Regions from separate parts of the Bradyrhizobium sp. TM102 genome, predicted to be linked through region 1. Evidence: predicted binding sites of a transcription regulator. Region 1 holds the regulator's gene; the other holds the start of a gene.
The links. Region 1 encodes LexA, which represses DNA repair genes until DNA is damaged. Its sites were predicted from a motif close to TGTTCNNNNTGTGTTCNG; they were not measured.
Positions count from the first base shown of each region.

Region 2: GDN70_RS29325 (DUF3072 domain-containing protein) is a predicted target of LexA. The motif match lies at 5,955-5,972, and genes of this name have one in related genera.

Region 1 covers NZ_AP021855.1:3,992,146-3,999,863, forward strand. Annotated here, with positions in the region: gene GDN70_RS19110 (ComEC/Rec2 family competence protein) at 1-606, shown strand, start outside; gene GDN70_RS19115 (GAF domain-containing protein) at 616-1,557, opposite strand; gene GDN70_RS34990 (hypothetical protein) at 1,774-2,208, opposite strand; gene lexA (transcriptional repressor LexA) at 2,778-3,479, opposite strand; gene glp (gephyrin-like molybdotransferase Glp) at 3,656-4,867, opposite strand; gene GDN70_RS19135 (hypothetical protein) at 5,091-5,297, opposite strand; gene GDN70_RS19140 (HAD-IA family hydrolase) at 5,467-6,090, opposite strand; gene GDN70_RS19145 (alpha-hydroxy acid oxidase) at 6,105-7,238, opposite strand; gene GDN70_RS19150 (S41 family peptidase) at 7,593-7,718, shown strand, end outside.
Region 2 covers NZ_AP021855.1:6,172,445-6,180,162, forward strand. Annotated here, with positions in the region: gene GDN70_RS29290 (HAMP domain-containing protein) at 1-2,774, shown strand, start outside; gene GDN70_RS29295 (HWE histidine kinase domain-containing protein) at 2,789-4,276, shown strand; gene GDN70_RS29300 (hypothetical protein) at 4,374-4,595, opposite strand; gene GDN70_RS29305 (hypothetical protein) at 4,738-4,995, shown strand; gene GDN70_RS29310 (hypothetical protein) at 5,091-5,339, shown strand; gene GDN70_RS29315 (hypothetical protein) at 5,446-5,652, opposite strand; gene GDN70_RS29320 (hypothetical protein) at 5,672-5,893, opposite strand; gene GDN70_RS29325 (DUF3072 domain-containing protein) at 6,009-6,203, shown strand; gene GDN70_RS29330 (DUF6496 domain-containing protein) at 6,283-6,585, shown strand; gene GDN70_RS29335 (hypothetical protein) at 6,599-6,961, opposite strand; gene GDN70_RS29340 (Do family serine endopeptidase) at 7,238-7,718, opposite strand, start outside.

The DNA.
Region 1 (7,718 bases):
TTGCGTACGCCGTTGCGCTGGGGCGGTGCCGTCGTGCTGCTGGTTTCCATCGGCTGGGGGCTGTCGGTGCGCCAGCCCGATATCCTGATTGCCGGGGACGGCGCGAGCGTCGCGGTGCGGGGCGGGGACGGGCGTTTGCATCTGATCAGGGCAGGCAAGGACAATTTCGTGCTGAGGGAGTGGTTGGCTGCCGACGCCGATCCGCGCGATGCCGGCAGTAGCGCGCTGGCGAGCGGCATATCGTGCGACGAGTCGGGCTGCGTAACGCCGCTCGCAGACGGACGGCTGGTCGCGCTGGCCTCGCGCATCGACGCGTTGGCGGACGATTGCAACCGGGCTGCACTGGTGGTGACGTCAAGGCCCGCGCCGCCCGATTGTGCGGCGATGGTGGTGGATCGGCAGCGGCTCGCTCGCCAGGGCGCGCTGGCATTGACCCGGCGTGGCGACGGCTTTTCGGTTCAGGCGGTGAGGGCAAGAGGCACGAACCGCCCGTGGTTACCGGCCGGTGCGGGCGAAGGTGACTTCGACGGCAGCCTTGCGCAGAAGGCGGCTCCCCGCAGCCGCGACGCAACGCCATCGGAGACCGACTTGCAGGCCGACGATTGACGCCATCGATTACAGATACCAGGCCAGCACGGCTTCGAGCTTTGCCTTGCCGATGACCGGCAGGGCCACCATTCGGCTCAGCCCGGCTGCGCAGGCCTCAGAGCCCGCGATCGAGCCGTCATGAGTGAGATCGTCGTTGAGCGCGGGCATGCCGGCGGCCCAGGCGCCGCCGATGCTGCCTTCGCCTCTGGCAATGGAATTGGCGGCATAGCGGGCGGCAAGGTCGGTCTGCGCGCTGCAATCGCCGGCGCGAAAGACCAGCGCCGAACGGGCCTCGTTCGGGACCCAGATCTCGAAGCGTCGCGCAATCGGCGTTGCCTGCGCGGAGAGGAAAGTCAGGACCCAGGTTTGGTCGGTGCCGGTTCGGTAGGGCACGCCGACACCCAGATTGATCCCGACCTTGGCTGCGTCCTCCCAGCGCAGGAAGCTCTTGGCGTCGTGCAGGTCCTTGATGATCAGCGGCAGGCCCGCCTTCCAGGTGCGTCCGGGAAGTCCGAAGCCGCGAGGAAATTTAGTGTGGCGCGAGTTGAATTCGAACATGTCCGCCGCGCCGTAATAGCCGTCGACGAGGCCCATCTCGTGGGAGAGATCAGGATCGTTGTGCCAGAGTTCGATCGCGCCGACATGCGCCTCGTCGTCGCCGCAGAACAGCACCATCACGGCTTGCAGAAATTCGCCTGCAAACACCGGCACCGCCACGCCGCAGGTGAGGCCGGCGGCGACGGCCTGATCGGTCCGCTTGAAATAGGAGTTGGCGAATTTCGTGAGGATGACGGGATGGCCGCAGGCCCAGGTCTTGCCTGGAAGCCCCTCGTCATATCCGAAGTGCAGCTCTTCGCTGACGGCCTTGAACGCGGACAGCCCTTCATCGTAAAGGCCGCCGCCGAATTCCAGCCGCATGCGCGTCCGGTCAGGCACCCAGAGTTCAACAACGCGAATAAAGGTTTTCATCGAGCGTGTCCGCCGCCTCAAACCACGACAGCATCGGTCATTTGGCTGCGGAGCGGAGGTTCAAAATTCAGGCAGGACGGCCCAAACTTCGTGCGGCGACGAGGTGCGGCGGCGCTCGCCGATCGAATTTCGTGAAACACAAACCCACCGGGCTCGCCGGCATCGGCCGGCGACGGCATTTCAATCCTGGCCCCGGACCCGCCGGGCCGGAGGGCGTCAGCCGATCGGCAGTCGCGTGACCGTCGGGCGACTGTCGGCGATGATCTGCGGCTTGTGCTCGCGCTCGCCGATCGGCTGGGTCACCGGCAGTTGCAGCACGGTTGCGCGCTGGCCCTCGACGAGCTGCGTCACCAGCACGGATTTGCCGTCCGGGAATTCGATCGCATCATGATGGCGATCGGGAATGTGCGGATCGATCTTGCCGAACTTGCCGACGCGGGAGTTGACGGTGCGCGTCCAGATCCAGCGGTTGTCGTAACGGACGTTATCGGCGAAGGCGAGCTCCGTTCCCGGCAGCAGGCAGACCGCGACGGAGAGATCGGCTTCGGAGGCGAAGCCGCGCGTCGAGGTGCCGCGGAATGTTGTCGTGACGATCGTCTCGCCGACTTCTGCGGGGCGCGTCGCGACGGCATGCAGGCTGTAGTCACACATCGGGTGCTCCTCTATGCAGAGATAGCGACCCGCACCCCTTTTGGAGGCGCAGGCCCCTACCAGAGTGGAAGCACGTGACGGTCTGCTTGGTTGTAGGCAAATCTGCGGCTGGGATCCGCGAGCCCCGATCACATTATCTTTTCCATCTTTTCCGAAGTCGATAGGAACAAAGTCGGCTTCCGTGCATTTGGCAGGCGCGCGTCAACGAGGCGAAACCAGCCAGCCCGAGTATCGTCAGCTCGGCTGCGTGCGCGCTGCATTGCGGTCGTTGCGGATTTTCTGGATCACGGCCGTGTCCTAGCCGACATGATGATGCGACATGATGCGACCAGCGTTGCTGCGGCTGCGCTCAAACGATCCGGCGCATTTGGGCTGTCCCCCTCGAACTCGAAAGGCCGCGAAGCGATGTTGCTTCCCGCGGCCTGCCGAGGATGTCGCGAAAGGGGGAGGGGCCGGACAATCTGGGCAGAACCAGAAAGACTATCCAGCCGGAGCGGACCATCATCCGCTCCAATCTCTGATCGGCGATGCCGACCGAAGGCGCGCGCGAGGCGCTGAAGACTCCGGTATCAGTACTTGCGGTAAAGCCCGATCAGCTTGCCCTGAATCTTCACGCGGTTCGGCGGCAGGATGCGCACCTCGTAAGCGGCGTTGGCGGGCTCCAGCGCGATCGAGGCGCCGCGGCGGCGGAAGCGCTTGAGCGTGGCTTCCTCGTCGTCGATCAGCGCCACCACGATGTCGCCGGTATCGGCGCTCTCGTTGCGCTGGATCAGCGCCATGTCGCCGTCGAGGATGCCGGCCTCGACCATGGAATCGCCGCGCACTTCGAGCGCGTAATGCTCGCCGGAGCCGAGCATGTCTGGAGGCACGCTGATGGTGTGGCTGCGGGTCTGCAACGCCTCGATCGGGGTGCCGGCCGCGATGCGACCCATCACGGGCACCGCAACGGGCCGCTCGCCCTCGTCCGCGGACGGGCTGGAGCTCGCGCGTAGCTTGCCGAGATTGCCCTCGATGACGCTTGGCGTGAAGCCGCGTCGGTTGCCGGCGGCAGCCTGGAGCTCCGGCAGCTTGATCACTTCGATGGCCCGGGCGCGGTTGGGCAGCCGGCGGATGAAGCCGCGCTCCTCCAGTGCGGTGATTAGGCGGTGGATGCCTGACTTCGAGCGCAGGTCGAGCGCATCCTTCATCTCGTCGAAGGACGGCGGCACGCCGCTTTCCTTCAAGCGTTCGCTGATGAACCGCAGAAGCTCGTATTGTTTGCGCGTTAACATCTCGACCAAAGTCCCCCGGTTGATGTCGTTCGATTCCGAGACGATGAGTTCAGCGATAAGCCGCTACATCCTCGAAACAAATCATGAACGGACACTATATGTTCGATACATGTTCCGCAACTGCTTAATTTACCGTGAACAGAGCGAAACTCGCGGAATGCGTGTGGCCGCGCAGTTCAGACGGGGAGCCGCAGCACTTCGCAGGGGCTGCCGGCCTCGGCCTTTGGCGCAAACGGTGCGCGCACGAGAAGTACCTGTGCTGCAGCAAGATTCGCAAGCAGAGAGGAGTCTTGATGGCTGACGGGAAGGGCGACGAGCGTGCCGTCGTCGCGCGGCTCCAGGCGCGCGCGCAGATAATCCTCGCGCTGGTCATTGGCGCCGAGATCGCGGCCCAGCACGGCGCGCTCGCGATGGTGATGAATCACCGAACGGCCCGACAGCGCGCGAATCAACGGCACCATGAACAGGAAGGCGCACACGTAGGACGACACGGGATTGCCGGGCAGGCCAATGACGCCCATCGTCCCTAAGCGTCCGTGCATCATCGGCTTGCCGGGCCGCATCGCGATCTTCCAGAACGCCAACGCGATGCCTTCGTCCTTCAGCGCCTGCTGGACCAGATCGTGGTCGCCGACCGATGCGCCCCCGGTCGTGACCAGGACGTCGGCGCCGCTTTCGCGCGCGCGGCGGATGCCGGCGGTGGTGGCCTCCAGCGTATCGGCGGCAACACCGAGGTCGATGGTCTCGGCGCCCTCGCTGCGGGCGAGCGCGTGCAGGGCATAGCCGTTGGAATAGACGATCTGGCCGTGCCCGGGCGTCGAGCCCGGCATCACCAGTTCATCGCCGGTGGCGAGGATCGCGACCTTCGGACGACGGCAGACGGCGAGTTGCGGGTGATTCATTCCAGCGGCGAGGGCGAGATCGCGCTCTGTCAGACGGGTTCCCTTGCGCAGGAGGACGTCACCCTCGCGGAAATCAACGCCGGCGGGGCGGATGTGCCGACCCACGATCGCGGCTTCCTTGATCGTTATGTGCTTGCCCTCGGCGATCGTGTCCTCCTGGATCACGACTGCGTCGGCGCCGTCGGGAACGACGCCGCCGGTGAAGATCCGCACGGCTTCGCCGGCGCCGACCCTTTCCGTGAACGGACGGCCCGCTGCGACCTCACCGATCATCGTCAGCCTGGAATCGATCGTTGCCGCATCGGCCGCGCGCACGGCGTAGCCGTCCATCGCCGACATCGCCTGGGGCGGTTGGGTGCGCCGCGCAGCGACGTCCTGCGCGAGCACGCGATGGTAGGCTTCGTCGAGTGAAACCATCTCTGCAGGCAGCGGCTCTGCACCCGCCAGCACCGCAGCAAGGGCGTCGGAAACCGGCATCAAGGCCACGGCGAAACTCCTGCTCGGCACGTTCGGACGAAATTTTCCGACAGTCTTCTAGCCGAGCGCGGGAGCAGAGGCAAAAATGCGGGCACAATTTATCTTGCCGCTTTCCGGCCCTGGATCGAAGGCAGGCTCAGGCCTGGCGTGGCATGATCCAGAGAACGAGGCCGATCGGCAGGAGGGTGGCGATGGCGAGGACGAGAATGACGAGTGCCACGGCCGGCATCGCTCAACTCCCGCTCGGCCGGTCCGGCCCGTCGTCCATCGCGACGTCGGGAGCCTTCGGCCCTTGATCCTTGTCGGGCAGCGGATCGGCCTGGGATTTCAGGTCGGCGGCCTTGCTGATCAGCTTGGCGGAAAGGTCAGAATCCGAGGTGGTTCTTGCGAATTCAAGCAGGAGAGAGGCTTGCTTGGTGAGATAGGTTTTGCCCAGCACGTCCATAAGTCCGGTGTAGAAGTCCCAACGGACTCAAGAGTCCGGAAGGGGCCATTCCGTTCCCGGAACTCCGTACAAAAATGCACAAAGCGCTCTGGTTCCTCATTTTGGGCAAAATTGGGTCCGGGAAGGCTGCCCGACGTTGGCGCCTCCCGATGAGCGGAGATCGTCAGATGCCCAATGCCTTCAAGGCGTTCTCGACGTCGCGCGGCGACGTCACATGCACCGCCGTCAGCCCGCGCGACCGCGCGCCTTCGATGTTCTCGGCGAGGTCGTCGAAGAACACGATACGTGCTGCGGGCACGCCGATCGCGGCGACGACATGGTCGAAGGCTTCCGCGTCGGGTTTGCGCAGGCCGATGCTGGACGACAGATACAGCGCGCGGAAATGGCCGAGCAGTTCGCCATATTCCTTCGAGAAATAGTCAACATGCGGCCGGTTGGTGTTGGAGAAGGCATAGAGCGGCATCTGTTTCGCCGCGCGCGGCAGCAGCTCGGCGATATCAGGCATCTCGCCGGCGAAGATCGCGTTCCAGCCTTCCAGGAACTGGGCGTCCGAAATGCCGATGCCGAGCGAAGCACGCAGCGAAGCGAAATAGTCCTCGTCGCTGATCTTGCCGACCTCGTGCAGCCGGTAAGCCTCGTCACGCACATAGCGCGCGACGATGGCCTCGGGCTGGCAGCCGGCATGTCCCGCCCAGCAGGCGATCGCCTTGGAGAAGTCGATGTCGAGCACCACGCGCCCGAGATCGAACAGCAGCGCATCCGCGCTGCCGGGAGAGAGCGATGTCATTGCGTCCTTTTCACTCAGTATCGATACGGATCGTGGTCGAACAGCGGGAATGCGCTGAACACGCTCGGCGCGTTGGTGGCGGTCGCCGGATGCAGGCAGGATTTGTCGACCTCGGCAAATGACGTGGCGCCCAAAAGGCCGAGGCAGCGCAGCACCTCGTCCTCCAGCAGCTCCAGCATCCGCGCGACGCCGGCCTCGCCAGCCGCCGCCAGCGCCCAGCATTGCAGCCGGCCGATCCCGACCATGTCCGCGCCCGCCGCGATCGCCTTGACGATGTCGGTGCCGCGACAGATGCCGCCATCGACCATGATCTTGGCGCGGCCCTTCACGGCATCGACGATCTCGGGCAGCACATGCATGGCGCCGCGGCCATGGTCGAGCTGGCGGCCGCCATGGTTGGAGACGTAGATCCATTCGACGCCGTGATCGACCGCGATCTGGGCGTCCTCGGCGGTGGCGATGCCCTTCAGGATCAGCGGAATCCTGAACTTGTCCTTGATCATCTTCACGGTCCGCCACTCCAGGCCCTTCTGGAAATCGCCGCCGGTGGCACGCAGGCGGCTCTCGCGAACGTAGCGCTTGGCGATGTCACGCTCACGACGGCTGTAATGGGCGGTGTCGACGGTCAGGCAGAAGCCGGCATAGGCGTTCTTCTCGGCCCGGCTGACGACATCCGCGACAAAAGCATCGTCGCCGCGGACATAGAGCTGATAGAGCCGCAGCGCATCCGGCGCGGCTTCGGCGGTCTGCTCCAGGCCTGGCTCGGACACCGAGCTCAGCATGTGCGCCGCGCCGAAGGTGCCGGCAGCCCGCGCGACGCTCGCCGCGCCATCCGGGTCGAAGATCTCGAGCGCGCCGACGGGGGCGAGCACCACCGGCAGGCGCATTTTGCGGCCGAACTGCTGAACCGAGCCGTCGACCTTTCGGACGTCGCGCAGCACCCGCGGGCGGAAGGCGATCTCGTCCAGCGCCATGCGGTTGCGGCGCATCGTGGTTTCGGTCTCGGCGGCTCCGACGATGTAGTCCCAGGCGTTCTGGTTGAGGTTGGCCCGCGCTTTCCGAATGAATTCGTGCAGGTTCTGGAACGGCTCGTTGCTGGCGCCGAGCTCGACGTTCCGTTCCGGCCGGATCCGGGGTGCTTCGTTCATTGTTATCCTCCCGAGAATTTGAAGCCTTGTGTCATCGCCTAACCCGTCCAGCGTTCCAAAACCATCCTAAAATGGCATGGCTGCGCGGCGTGGACGGGCGCACCGATTCCCCCTTTAGGTCCCTTTGGGGGCGGGCCAGTCCTGCAACGTTGCCAAAAGTTTAGGCCCGAACGAAGCGATTTTTGCGGTGTACCGGTCGGCGGTGCACCCCGGCCTTGAAGAAACCAGAATGGTATTGTGAAAAGTGGACTGGATCGCCAATTGCATGGCGCCTCCCAAGTGTGCTTCCCAGGTCTCGAGAGACGAGCCCAAGCAAGCTCAAGCGAACCGCCAAGCAAAAAGGCAAGCCCATCCATGCGGAAAACCCTGCTGTTCCCTCTGGGCGCGCTCACCGGAGCGTGTCTCACCCTTCTGGTCGCCAGCCCGCACGGTGGTGTATGGGCGGCACGGGCGGCAGCGAGCGCGGACGATGCCTATTCC
Region 2 (7,718 bases), 2.2 Mb from region 1:
TGATCACGAATCTCCGTCTCACGACGGACGTGAACACCGAGCAGGACTGGCTGAAGACCAACCTCGCCAAATTCACCAACATGCTGCAGGGCCAGCGCGACCTCACCACCGTCGGCCGGCTCTTGCTCACCGAGCTGTCGCCGCTGGTGAACGCCCATACCGGCGTGATCTATCAGATCGAGAGCGAGGACAATCCGCAGCTCCTGCTGCTCGCCTCCTACGCCAGCGACGGCATCTATCCGTATCAGCGCGTGCTGCAGTTCGGCGACGGCCTGATCGGCCAGTGCGCGCTCGACAAGCGGCCGCGCGTGGTCGCCGACATTCCATCCGACGTGGTGCCGATCAACTCGGCGCTGTTCCGCGTCGCGCCGAAGAACCTCGTCGTGCTGCCGGTGCTGTTCGAGGGCCAGGTCAAGGCCGTGATCGAGCTCGCCTCGCTCGTCTCCTTCACGACCTCGCAGATGACGTTCCTGGAGCAGCTCACCGACTCCATCGGCATCGTGCTCAATTCGATCGAAGCGACGATGCAGACCGAAGGCCTGCTCAAGCAGTCGCAGCAGCTTGCCGGCGAGCTCCAGACCCAGCAGCGCGAATTGCAGCAGACCAACGACCAGCTCGAGCAGAAGGCGCAGCAGCTCGCCGAGCGCAACGTCGAGGTCGAGCGCAAGAACCAGGAGATCGAGCAGGCCCGCCGCGCCCTCGAGGAAAAGGCGACCGAGCTTGCGCTGACCTCGAAGTACAAGTCCGAATTCCTCGCCAATATGAGCCACGAGCTGCGCACGCCGCTGAACTCGATCCTGATCCTTGGACAGCAGCTCACCGACAATCCGGACGGCAACCTCTCGGCCAAGCAGGTCGAATTCGCCCGCACCATCCACGGCGCCGGCACCGATCTGCTCAATCTCATCAGCGACATCCTGGATCTATCCAAGATCGAATCCGGCACGGTGACGGTCGACGCCGAGGAAATCCTCACCGCGAACCTGCTGGAGACCGTCGGACGGCCGTTCCGGCACGAGGCGGACAACCGCAATCTCTCGTTCAAGATCGACGTCGATCCGAACCTCCCACGCAGCATCGTCACCGACTCCAAGCGCCTGCAACAGGTCCTGAAGAACCTGCTCTCCAACGCCTTCAAGTTCACCGCGGAAGGCGAGGTGCGCCTGAATGTCACCGCCGCGGTCGGCGGCTGGGGAACGGATCATCCGGTGCTGAACTCCGCGCCGGCGGTGATCGCGCTCGAAGTGTCCGACACCGGCATCGGCATTCCCGTGGAAAAACAGAAGCTGATCTTCGAGGCGTTCCAGCAGGCCGATGCCGGCACCAGCCGGAAATATGGCGGCACCGGCCTTGGGCTTGCGATTAGTCGCGAATTGGCAAGCCTGCTCGGCGGCGAAATTCATCTGCGCAGCTCGCCGGGCAAGGGCTCGTCGTTCACGCTGTATCTGCCGCTCAAATATTCCGGCCCGACGCTCGCACCGCGCGCCGCACCCGCGCCGCAGCAAAACAATCAGCCGCCTGCGCTGCAGCCCGCCGCCGCGCCGGAGCAGCAGCGCGTCATTGAGCAGCTTCCCGACGACCGGCTCAACCTCGAGCCTGGCGACAGCATCCTTCTGATCGTCGAGGACGACCCGCATTACGCGCGTGTACTGGTCGACCTCGCGCGCGACAAGGGATTCAAGGTCCTGGTCGCCGCCCGCGGTGCGGAGGCGCTGGAGCTTGCCAAGCAATACCAGCCGAGAGCAGTCTCGCTCGACGTGTTCCTGCCCGATATGCTCGGCTGGACCGTGCTGAGCCAGCTCAAGCACAATCCGCTGACCCGCCACATCCCCGTGCAGATCATCACGCTCGACGAGGACCGCCAGCATGCGCTGGCGCGTGGCGCGTTCTCCTTCGTCAACAAGCCGACGACGACCGAGGGCGTCTCGGCCGCGCTGACGCAGATCAAGGAGTATGCACGGCCGCGGCGCAAGCGGCTCCTGATCGTCGAGGACAACGAGGCGGAGCAGCTTTCGATCCGCGAGCTGCTGCACCACGACGACATCGAGATCGTGACGACGGACACCGGCGCCGGCGCGCTCTCGACGCTGCGGGAGGCGCCCTGCGATTGCGTGGTGCTCGACCTCAGGCTGCCCGACATGAGCGGTTTCGAGGTGCTGGACCAGATCCGCAACGACGAGGCGCTGTCCAACGTCCCGGTCGTCGTCTTCACCGGCCGCGAGCTTTCGGCGGAGGAGGATGCGGAACTCCACACCATGGCGCGCAGCATCGTGGTCAAGGGCGTGGAATCGCCGGAGCGCCTGCTCGACGAGACCGCATTGTTCCTGCACCGCGTGATCACGGAGCTTCCGGTCGAGAAGCAGCGCATGCTGGAGAAGCTGAACAGTTCCGACGAGGATTTGATCGGCAAGACCGCGCTGCTCGTCGACGACGACGCCCGCAACATCTTCGCGCTGTCGAGCGTGCTGGAACGGCGCGGCATGAAGGTGCTGACCGCCACGACCGGCCGTGAAGCCGTCACCCTGGTCGAATCCAATCCGGAGATCGCCATCGTTCTGATGGACATCATGATGCCGCAGATGGATGGCTACCAGACCATCGGCGTCATTCGCGAAAACCAGGCCTTCGCCCGCCTTCCGATCATCGCGCTGACCGCCAAGGCGATGAAGGGTGACCGGGAAAAATGCCTGGAGGCCGGCGCGTCCGACTATCTCGCCAAACCCGTCAACACCGATCAATTGCTGCTTGCGATCCGCATGTGGCTGCACCGATGAGTTTGGATCCGCGAATGGACCACGAAAAGGTCAACATCCTCCTCGTCGACGACCAGCCGGCCAAGCTGCTCGCCTATGAGGTGATCCTGAAGGAACTCGGCGAGAACCTCGTGGTCGCTTCGTCCGGACGCGAGGCGCTGGAGGTGCTGCTCAAGACCGAGATCGCGGTGATCCTGGTCGACGTCTGCATGCCCGAGCTCGACGGCTTCGAGCTTGCCGCGATGATCCGCGAGCATCCGCGCTTCCAGAAGACCGCGATGATCTTCATCTCCGCCATCCAGGTCAGCGACATCGACCGGCTGCGCGGCTACGAGATGGGGGCGGTCGACTACGTGCCGGTCCCGGTCGTGCCGGAGGTGCTGCGCGCCAAGATCAAGGTGTTTGCCGAGCTCTACCGCAAGACCCGCGAGCTGGAACGGCTGAATCAGGAGCTCGAGGATCGCGTCCGCGCACGCACGGCGGAACTGGAGAACTCCACCGCGAAGCTGCGCGAAAGCGAGCAGCGGCGCAGCATGGCCATCGCGGCCGGCAAGATGGGTTCCTGGGATTGGGACTGGATCAGCGGCGACTGGATGTGGGACGAGGGGCAATATCGCATCTTTGGCGTCGGCCCGGAGAGCTTCGAGGTCAATCCGGCCAACGTCCAGGCGCTGTTGCATCCCGACGACGTCGATCAGTTGCGCAAGGCGATCGCCGAATTCAACAAGGGCACGCGTGCCTATGAGACCGAGTTCCGCATTGTGCGGCCCGACGGCGAGGTGCGCTGGTGCGTCGGCACGGCGGCCGCGACGGTCGACGACAGCGGTCGCGTCGTGCGCGTGAGCGGTGTCACCGTGGACATCACCGAACGCAAGCGAGCCGAGGAACGGCAGAATTTGCTGGCGCGGGAAGTCGATCACCGCGCCAAGAATGCTCTGGCGCTGGCGCAGTCGATCGTCCGCCTCACCCGCGCCGACGAGGTCAAGGCCTATGTCAGCGCCGTCGAAGGACGCATCAATGCGCTGGCGCGCGTGCACACCATCCTGTCGCTGTCGAGCTGGCAGGGCGCGGAGCTCTCCAAGCTGATCGACGAGGAGCTTGCGCCCTATTCGCTCGGCGGCCAGATCATATTGGCGGGTCCGGAGGTCCAGTTGCTGCCGGCGACGGCCCAGACGCTGGCGCTCGCGCTGCACGAGCTCTTTACCAACTCGGCCAAGTATGGCGCACTCTCGACCAGGTCGGGACGGCTCACGATCGGCTGGCAGGTCGAGGACCAGCTGCTGACGCTGAGCTGGGAGGAATCCGGCGGTCCGCTCGTCATGACGCCGAAATCGCGCGGCTTCGGCACGCGGAGCCTGCTTGCGAGCGTCGAGTCCCAGCTCGGTGGACAGGCGCAATTCGATTGGCGAGCCGAAGGACTGTTGTGCCGCCTCAAGGTGCCGCTGACACGCAAGACGGCGACGGCCGCCCCCGGAAAATTCGACGCCCCCAGCTCAGCCGAATTGCAACGCGCCTCGGGCTAAAGCGCGATGCGATCAGGATGAAGCGTCATCGCGCTTTGGTTTGTTGTTTGAGCATGATCTTTTCGGAAAACCGCTGCGCACTTTTCCGGATCATGCTTTAGCCCGACGCCGCCATCCTGGTTTGCCGCGGCGGCCGCGCTTCCTCGGCGAGGCGTCCTTCGAGCCAGGCTTCCGTTTGAGCGAGGTCGCGTAGCGCCCTCGCGTAGCGGCGGGCCGCACTTCGCTCCGCACCGCGCGGCAGTTTGCGGGCCTTGCGCAGCATGTCCGCAGCCGCGTTGCGATAGGCCAGCGAGCGGTAAAGAAAGACTACCTTACCCATATCGAATGTTCCCGTTTTGCTGACGCTCATCCTCGCAGGCCCGGCATGAACGTCGGATGAAGCCGGTGATGACAATTCCTTCATGCGTTTGGAACCGGCGAATATGGCCCGCGTTTGCATGTCAGTTCGGGATGCGGTTCCCATGCGCGCAAAAAAGTCGTCGGACCTGATCTCTCCCACCGGCCTCATCAAGCTGATGACGCATGCGATGATGGGCGCAGCCCTCGGCCTCGCCTTCAGCCTCACGCTGATCCTGTCCAATCCCGCCGTCGCCAAGCTGCTCGATCATGGCGGAAGCCAGGCCGCAATCGTCTTCGCCCTCACATTGGTGACGACGTTCGCGATCGGCGCGACACTCACCGGCGTCGTGTTCATCCTCGCAGAGGACAAGCAATCTTGAAGCGTGCGTGCGGCCCGGCAGATGCGTTTGTCGGGAACTCCTTCGGCAAATGGCGGTTGGCTGCCTGCGTCAATTTAACTCAGGGAGTTCCCCGCATGACAACGGCAAAACTCGTTCTCACCGCAATGTTGGCCACCGGCCTCGCCGCCGCGCCGCTCGCCGCACAGGCCAAGTCGCACAAGGCCAAACACGGATCATCGATGTCGTCCTCGCAGACCACGGGCGCCAACACCAAGGCCTCGAAGGGCGCGGATCCTTCCGGCCAGGGCGGCTCCGGTCCCGGCTCGGACCAGGGCGGCACCATGACGAACAAGAGCAGCAAGGGCATGAGCAATACCAAGTGAGCTCAGGCCGACATGACATCAAAAGCCCCGCGGCGACGCGGGGCTTTTTTTCTTGATGCGGGATCGGCAATCGAGCGCCACATCGTCGAGCGCCGGCGTCAGCTCGTTACGGGCGACGCGTTTCAGAGTTGAGCGGGCGGCTCGCAGCATTCGTCTTCACGAGTTGCTCGAGCTGCGCCCGCTTGCGTCCGATCAGAAGTTGGGCCGCAGCATCGTCGAGCCCCGCACGCTGCAATTGCCGGATGGCCGAGCCCAATTCGAGAATCTCGGCGCGCAACCTCAAGATCCGGTAAGTGTCCGGGTCCTCCTCCACGGCGCCCCCCCAAAAGGTGTCAGCGCCGCGTGCTCGCGCGCTCGGGACCGACGGCTGTCTTCACGAGACGAAGGCGCACCCGGTCGCGAACGTCAGGCAGGACATCGCCGCCGCCAGCAGCCTTCCATTCGCCGATCAGCAAATTGACCTTCCGGCGCAAATCCATCTGCGCCAGGGCTTGCTGGACGCAATCGCGGTCGCCGTTGATGAGATACCGCACGGAGGCCTCGACGCCGGCCATCTCAACCCTCAAGGCGCTGATTTTACGTCGAATTTCATTAATTCTGTTGTCCATGGCTTGTTAGAACAAAATAAGAACATATAGTCAAGTCACGATTTCAGGACGGAGAAGCGACATGCAGGTTCAGGGCAAATACGACGCCAGGGTTTTCCTCGCCGAGCAGATGACACGGACGCAGGGGCTGAGGTTGAAACGGCTAAGCGAAGAAGCGTATCAGCCCGCGCAATATGCGCGCGATCTGTCCTTCAGCGAGGCCGCACGTCGTATCCAGGTGCTGGAAGCCGAGATCGAGCTGGCGAATTCCTTCTAGGCTGCGCCTGGAACACTGTCCGCGTCCTTCGGAACCATGCCCGTGTCGAATGGTTCTCCCCGGCCAAGGGAGAACATGCATGGCACGCAAGGCAAAGAAGCGCAGCTACTCGCGCAGCGCCGGCAGCGATGTCGAGAGCGAGATGCGCCGCTACAAGAAGGGCACCGCCAAGAGCGGTCGCAAAGGCCGTGGCGGACGTGTGAAGAGTCGCAAGCAGGCGATCGCGATCGGACTGTCGAAGGCACGCAAGAAGGGGAAGAAGGTCCCGAAGAAGGCCGCCAAGAAGACCTCCAAGAAGACGTCCAAGAAGACCTCCAAGAAGAGGACGACCAAGAAGAGGACAACCAAGAAATCGTCGAAGCGCAAATCCAGCAAGCGCTGACCGTTGGCCTGTGTCAGATCATGCTGCCCGGCATGAAGCAGCGGATCGAAACGCCGAACGCGGTCTTCACCGGCCACACCATGGTGCGGCCGGCGCGGTTCGGCTCGGTGATGACGGCTTCGTCCGGCACCTCGATCCACTCGCCGTCGAGACGCACGCGATAATGCCCGTTATGCGACTCCCAGTCGGGATCGGCGACGGCAAAACCATCCGCATCCGAACAGCACGGACCAAGGTGGCTGCGCAGGCTGTCGAACCATGGCTTCAGGGGTGAGTCCGCGTAGCGGCCGTCGTCCCGCCCGAGAGCGTTTCCGCCCCAGAGCACGAATGGCGCCACGAGTAGCGCCCTCCTCAGCGAGAGCTTCAATCGATCCATGTCGGCACCGATCAAATGCGAACCAGCGGCCAGTTCCGGAAACCGGCGGCAAGTTCGAAGTTCCACGCTTGCAACTGGTCCCGGTGGCATCGTTGCCGCCGGCGACCTGCACGAGTCGGAACTTTGATGAGCGAACACGGCTTTTTCGGACGAACCGCGTCATCGTCGCTGCCGTTAACGAGAATGTTATCGATTGCCTCCCGGGAGTCCTGAAGGCGAACGAAAAAGGCGGCCTCGAGGGCCGCCTTTCTTGATCCATGCCGATCGGCGTTCGCCTCAGGCGAGTGGTACCGCGACGAAGCGGGTCGCCTGCGCGCTTCTGACCTGCAACAACACGCTACGCTTGCCGGACGATTTGGCCTGCGCCAACTCCGAGCGGACGTCGCCGACATTGGCGACGGCCTTGCCGCCGACGTTGAGGATGACGTCGCCGGTCTGGATGCCGCGCTGCGCCGCCGGCCCTTGCGGATCGACTTCGGTGACGACAACGCCCTTCTGGCCAGCGCCCTGGACGTCACCGGCCGGAGCCAAAGCAAGACCGAGGCGCGGCGTGCCGGAGCCCGGCTGGTCCTTGCCAACATCGGCCTTGGCCTGCCGTTCGTTCGGCAGTTCGCCGAGCGCGAGCGTCACCGTTTTGCTGTCGCCTTTGTGGAAGACGTCGAGCTTCACTGAGCTGCCAGGCGCAAGAGTCGCGATCGTGCGGGCGAGGTCGCGGGAGTCCTTGATCGCGGTGCCGTTGACGGCGGTGATGACATCG